Linked DNA regions of Cellulophaga sp. L1A9. The protein of the gene in region 1 interacts with the protein of each later gene in a pairwise test. Links are inferred from orthologs where the notes say so. Each region holds a gene or a part of one and is shown in the gene's direction. Other genes may lie near its edges. The genes, in order: lpdA and odhB.

The links.
Region 2: the proteins of lpdA (region 1) and odhB interact in binary tests that used the Escherichia coli proteins (3 or more experiments, as listed by UniProt). The link is inferred for Cellulophaga sp. L1A9 from one-to-one orthologs.

Annotation. Positions count from the first base shown.
Region 1 is NZ_CP047027.1:4,234,938-4,238,090, forward strand. Bases 116-2,936 are described here. They hold lpdA (dihydrolipoyl dehydrogenase), read left to right. Parts: upstream 116-733; coding sequence 734-2,140; downstream 2,141-2,936. Other genes in these bases: GQR94_RS18615 (Lrp/AsnC family transcriptional regulator), read left to right, coding at 181-639; mgrA (L-glyceraldehyde 3-phosphate reductase), read left to right, coding at 2,306-2,936. Outside these bases: more of mgrA, read left to right, coding at 2,937-3,153. UniProt on the Escherichia coli protein: Lipoamide dehydrogenase is a component of the glycine cleavage system as well as of the alpha-ketoacid dehydrogenase complexes.
Region 2 is NZ_CP047027.1:2,496,874-2,500,019, forward strand. The notes cover bases 116-2,929. They hold odhB (2-oxoglutarate dehydrogenase complex dihydrolipoyllysine-residue succinyltransferase), read left to right. Parts: upstream 116-819; coding sequence 820-2,040; downstream 2,041-2,929. Other genes in these bases: GQR94_RS10825 (2-oxoglutarate dehydrogenase E1 component), read left to right, coding at 116-766; GQR94_RS10835 (cytochrome-c peroxidase), read right to left, coding at 2,117-2,929. Outside these bases: more of GQR94_RS10825, read left to right, coding at 1-115; more of GQR94_RS10835, read right to left, coding at 2,930-3,146. UniProt on the Escherichia coli protein: E2 component of the 2-oxoglutarate dehydrogenase (OGDH) complex which catalyzes the second step in the conversion of 2-oxoglutarate to succinyl-CoA and CO(2).

The DNA of each region.
Region 1 (3,153 bases):
ACATAAAAACTGAATCGGCGGATATATCAACACTTTAATCTTCCTTAAAAATACCTATATTGTTAAAATATATCAATGAATACTTAGATGTATAGATTATAAAACTATATATGATATATTTTGTAGATTTATAGTTTGTTATATTCATGTATGAGCTATAAATAGTGAAAATTTGTCAGAATGAAATTAGATAAAATTGATACTCAACTGCTTAACCTGCTTCAGGCGAACAGTAAAAAAACCACTAAAGAGTATGCAAATAGCTTAAATCTATCTGTAACAGCGGTTTATGAGCGTATTAAACGTTTAGAAAAACATGGCGCTATAGCTAAGTATGTAGCAATAGTCAATAAGAAAACAGTAAACAAAGAGTTTACAGTGCTTTGTCATGTAAAATTAGCACAGCATACAAAAGACTATGTTACCGATTTTGAAAAGGAAGTAGTAAAATTAAAAGAGGTCGTAGAGTGTTATCATATCAGTGGGGATTATGACTATATTTTAAAAGTACATGTCACCAATATGGAGGAGTATAGAAGTTTTATGGTTTCTAAATTAACAGCCATTAGTCATATTGGAAGTACGCAAAGTTCATTTGTGATTACAGAAGTTAAGCATACCACAGCAATTGCTATATAGTAGTTTATTATAACAGAAGTTTAGGGCTTTGAAGGCTTCTATACCAGAAATTAGTGCTAATTTTGTTATGTTTATAAAAATTTAATTCAAAATTATGAGTTTATACGATGTAGCCATTATTGGTTCAGGTCCAGGTGGATATGTTGCAGCTATTCGCTGTGCGCAATTAGGAATGAAAACTGCAATTATTGAAAAATATAGCACTTTGGGAGGAACTTGCTTAAATGTAGGATGTATTCCTTCTAAGGCATTATTAGATTCTTCGCATCACTATGAAGATGCTATAAAACATTTTGAAGAGCATGGAATTGAGATTTCTGGAGACATAAAATTGAATCTAGAAAAGATGATATCTCGCAAGCAAGGTGTTGTTGATATGACAACAAAAGGGATTGAGTTTTTGATGGATAAAAATAAAATTGATGTATTTACAGGTACAGGAAGTTTTAAAGACGCTACGCATATTGTTATTGCTAAAGCAGATGGAACTTCAGAAACTATAGAAGCAAAAAATACTATTATTGCTACAGGTTCTAAGCCATCAAGCCTACCCTTCATCAAATTAGATAAAGAGCGTGTTATTACCTCTACAGAAGCGCTTAAGCTAAAAGAAGTGCCAAAACACATGATTGTTATCGGTGGTGGTGTAATTGGACTAGAATTAGGGCAAGTATATAAAAGACTAGGAGCAGAAGTTACTGTTGTTGAATTTATGGATCGTATTATTCCAGGGATGGATGGTGCGTTATCTAAAGAATTAATGAAAGTATTGAAGAAGCAAAAAATAAAATTCCAACTTTCTCACAAAGTAAAATCTGTAGAACGTAAAGGAGATGAAGTTATCGTAAAAGCGGATAATAAAAAGGGAGAAGAAATTACCTTCACTGGAGATTATTGTTTAGTTGCAGTAGGTCGTCATGCCTATACCGATGGATTAAATCTTGAAGCGGCTGGCGTAAAATTAGAAGAAAGAGGTAGAGTAGCTGTAAATGAGCATTTACAAACCAATGTTTCTAATATTTATGCTATTGGTGATGTAATTAAAGGTGCAATGCTTGCGCACAAAGCGGAAGAAGAGGGGACTTTAGTTGCTGAAATTTTGGCAGGACAAAAACCTCACATTGATTACAACTTAATTCCAGGTGTTGTTTACACATGGCCAGAAGTTGCAGCAGTAGGGCAAACAGAAGAGCAATTAAAAGAGGCGGGTATTGAATATAAATCTGGTTCTTTTCCTATGCGTGCTTTAGGACGTTCTAGGGCTAGTGGGGATACCGACGGATTTGTAAAAATTCTTGCAGACAAAAAGACAGATGAAGTTTTAGGAGTTCATATGATTGGTGCTCGTGTTGCAGATTTAATAGCAGAAGGCGTAACAGCAATGGAGTTTAGAGCTTCTGCTGAAGATATCGCTAGAATGAGTCACGCACATCCAACCTATGCTGAAGCGGTAAAAGAAGCTGCTCTGGCAGCGACTGAAGATAGAGCGCTACACGTGTAATCTAAAATAGAATTCATATAGGCCTATCAAAATTTATATACTCGTTTTATCAGTATTTAAATTTGATAGGCTTTTTTATTTTTAATAAAGTGCTTAATTTCTTTAAAAGAGGGTTGCGTTCATATAAATGAAAAATAATAGTAAGGAATATTTAAAATCTCATAGATGCAGATAAATGACAAAACAGGAATAGAAAACTACCAAGCGCATTCTGATAGGTATACTTCCATGACCTACAATCGTGCAGGAAAAAGTGGAGTTTTGCTTCCAGCAATATCTTTAGGTTTATGGCATAATTTTGGTTTTGTAGATAACATTCAAAACGGACGCGAAGTTTTAAGAACGGCTTTCGATTTGGGAATTACTCATTTTGATTTGGCTAATAATTATGGACCTCCTTACGGGTCTGCAGAAGAAAACTTTGGGACCATTTTTAAAAAAGATTTTCAAGCGTATCGCGATGAGTTGTTCATAGCTTCCAAAGCGGGGTATGATATGTGGCCTGGTCCTTATGGTAATATGGGATCTCGTAAATATTTAATCGCCAGTTTAGATCAAAGTCTAAAGAGAATGGGGGTAGACTATGTAGATATTTTTTATCACCATAGACCTGATCCAGATACGCCACTAGAAGAAACAATGGGTGCGCTAGCAGATATTGTACGTCAAGGGAAAGCTCTTTATGTAGGGATTTCTAACTACCAACCAGAGGAAACCAAAGAAGCAGCCAGATTATTGAAAGAGATGAGCGTCCCTTTTATACTGCACCAAGCACGGTATTCTATTTTTGATAAATGGGTAGAAAATGGTTTGCTAGATACTTTAGATGAAGCAGGAGTTGGTTGCATTGCTTTTTCTCCACTGGCGCAAGGAATGCTTACCAATAAATATGTACATGGTATTCCAAAGGATTCTAGGGCGGCGAAAAATTTTACGTATCTAGAAACGACACAGGTGCAGGAGAATCTTGAAAAAATAAAAGGATTGGCGAAAATAGCGGAGGAACGTGGCCA
Region 2 (3,146 bases), 1.7 Mb from region 1 along the record:
TTGGGAAGCGCAATTTGGCGATTTTAGTAATGGTGCTCAAATCATGATCGATCAATACATTTCTGCAGCAGAAGATAAATGGAAATTGCAAAATGGATTGGTAATGTTATTGCCTCATGGTTATGAGGGTCAAGGTGCAGAGCATTCTTCTGCCCGTATGGAGCGCTTCTTGCAGCTTTGTGCAAGTGATAATATGTTTATGGCAGATGTAACAACGCCAGCAAATATGTTTCATTTGTTGCGTAGACAAATGAAGGCGAATTTTAGAAAACCTTTAGTGGTGTTTACACCAAAAAGTTTGTTGCGTCATCCAAAAGCAGTTTCTTCAGTAGAAGAGTTTGCTACAGGTAGTTTTCAAGAAGTAATTGATGATGGTACTGCTGATGTTAAAAAAATAAAAACACTAGTATTTTGTACGGGTAAATTTTATTATGATTTGTTAGCAGCTCGTGAAGAAAATGCTAGAGAAGATGTAGCTTTAGTTCGTGTAGAGCAATTATTTCCATTGCCAACGAGTAAAATGAAAGCAATAATGCGGAAATATGCTAAAGCAGATGATGTTGTTTGGGCACAAGAAGAGCCTAGAAACATGGGTGCTTGGAGTTATATTATGATGCATTTTAGTGAAGCAAATAAGTTAAGAGTAGCTTCAAGACGTTTTTATGCATCCCCAGCAGCGGGTAGTGCAGTACGTTCTAAACGTCGTCATCAAGAAGTTATTGATTATGTTTTTGATAAAACAAAAGATAACATGATTCGTAAGTAATCTTGTTAAGAACAATAAAAAAGATACAGGTTAAAAATTAAAATTATACAATAATGATTTTAGAAATGAAAGTTCCTTCACCAGGGGAATCTATAACGGAAGTTGAAATTGCTGCTTGGTTAGTTCAAGACGGAGATTATGTAGTGAAAGATCAAGCTATTGCAGAAGTAGACTCAGATAAAGCAACCTTAGAATTGCCTGCTGAAGAAAGTGGTATTATCACCTTAAAAGCAGAAGAGGGTGATGCTGTTGCAGTTGGAGAAGTCGTTTGTTTAATTGATACAAGTGCAGAGAAACCTGCAGGCGAATCAAAAGCAGCTGCTCCGAAGGAGGATGTAAAAGAAACTCCAAAAGAAGAGAAAAAAGCACCACAACCTGTACAAGCAAAACAAACTTATGCATCAGGAGTAGCATCTCCTGCCGCTAAGAAAATATTAGCAGAAAAAGGTATGGAGGCTAGTGCTATAAAAGGTACTGGTAAAGATGGTAGAATTACTAAAGAAGATGCAGTTCAAGGAGTGCCTTCAATGGGAACTCCTACTGGTGGTAAAAGAGGAGAAAGTAGATCTAAATTGTCCATGTTACGTAGAAAAGTGGCAGAGCGTTTAGTTGCTGTGAAGAACGAAACGGCAATGTTGACTACCTTCAATGAAATTGACATGTCTCCTATATTTGAATTAAGAAAACAACATAAAGATAATTTTAAAAACAAGCATGGTGTTGGCTTGGGCTTTATGTCATTTTTCACTTTAGCCGTAGTTAGAGCTTTGGAACTTTATCCATCTGTGAATTCTATGATTGATGGAAAAGAGATGATTACTTATGATTTCTTCGATATTAGTATTGCGGTTTCTGGTCCAAAAGGATTAATGGTTCCTGTAATTAGAAATGCAGAAAACTTAACTTTTAGAGGGGTAGAATCTGAAGTGAAGAGATTAGCTATACGTGCTAGAGAAGGTGAAATTACTGTGGATGAGATGACGGGTGGTACCTTTACCATTACAAATGGTGGTGTATTTGGTTCTATGTTATCTACACCAATTATTAATCCTCCTCAAAGTGCTATTTTAGGAATGCATAACATTGTTGAGCGTCCTATCGTTCGTAATGGAGAAATAGTAGCTGCACCGATAATGTATGTTGCATTATCATACGATCACAGAATAATTGATGGTAAAGAATCTGTAGGTTTCTTAGTAGCTATTAAAGAAGCTTTAGAAAATCCAGTAGAATTATTAATGGATGGCAATCTAAACAAAGCGTTAGAATTGTAATTCAATACTATTTAAGTTTACTAAAAAAGCCTGAAGATTGTAATAATCTTCAGGCTTTTTTGTTGCTTTTAATTTCTTAATCACAGTTCATATCTTCTCTAGAAGTAGGATCAGCATTAGGGAAGCATAGTCCTGTAGGTAATGAAGTAGGTACGTATCTGTTCAGATTCTTGTCAGATAAGCTTGTTTCTATAAAAGTAGCAATAAGGTCTACTTCTTCATCGGATAAATGTAAAGGAGCAAATTTCCCTGATAAATCAGATGATGAAACTTCATTGTTTTCTTTAGTAGCAATATTTTTATATGCAATGATTTCTTTAACAGATGTAAAGCTTCCTCCGTGTCCATAAAATTGAACATCGGTTAAGTTGTAAAGTTGTGGTACTTTAAATTTATAATTATCAGAAGGTTTATTTGTAAATCCTCCACGACCTTTTTTAGTGACGTCATCTATAATGCCATGAACATTTGGTCCTTCTAAATCATTCATGCCCAAGGCGTAAAATTCTTCAGAATTTAATGCGGGGCCGTTGTGGCATTGGTAGCATTTTGCCTTTCCGAAAAATAGTAAAGCTCCTTTTTTCTCATCGGAAGTCATGGCGTCAAAATCTCCTTTTAACCAATTTTGAAAATTTGTATCGGTTGATAATAGTGTTCTTTCGTAGGCAGCGATGGCTAAACCTGCGTATATAAGGGAGTATCTTTCGGTATTAGCTACATTTGGGAAAGCCTGGTCAAAAAGATTACTGTAGTCATTAGTGTCGCAAAAAGTTTTATCTAAAGCCATACGGTGTACAGATAACCCGGCAATAGCTTGTGTTTCTACACCTTCAAATCCAAGGTGGTTTACGGCTTTAGGTGTTCCTTCGGTCCAATTGACTTCAGTGCCAATATTTCGACTAGTAGCGCCAAACTGACCATTCCATAACATTAATTTTTGGTAGGCCGAGTTTAATACGGTAGGAGATTTTATGGGTTGAACGTCAATCATAGCTTCAGTATATAAAGGATCTATGATTCTAGCTTCACCGGCAATACCGTAGCCCATTCCTCCATCTCCTATACCTTGTTGTAATCCACTTTGGAAACCTGCAGCGCTATGATGA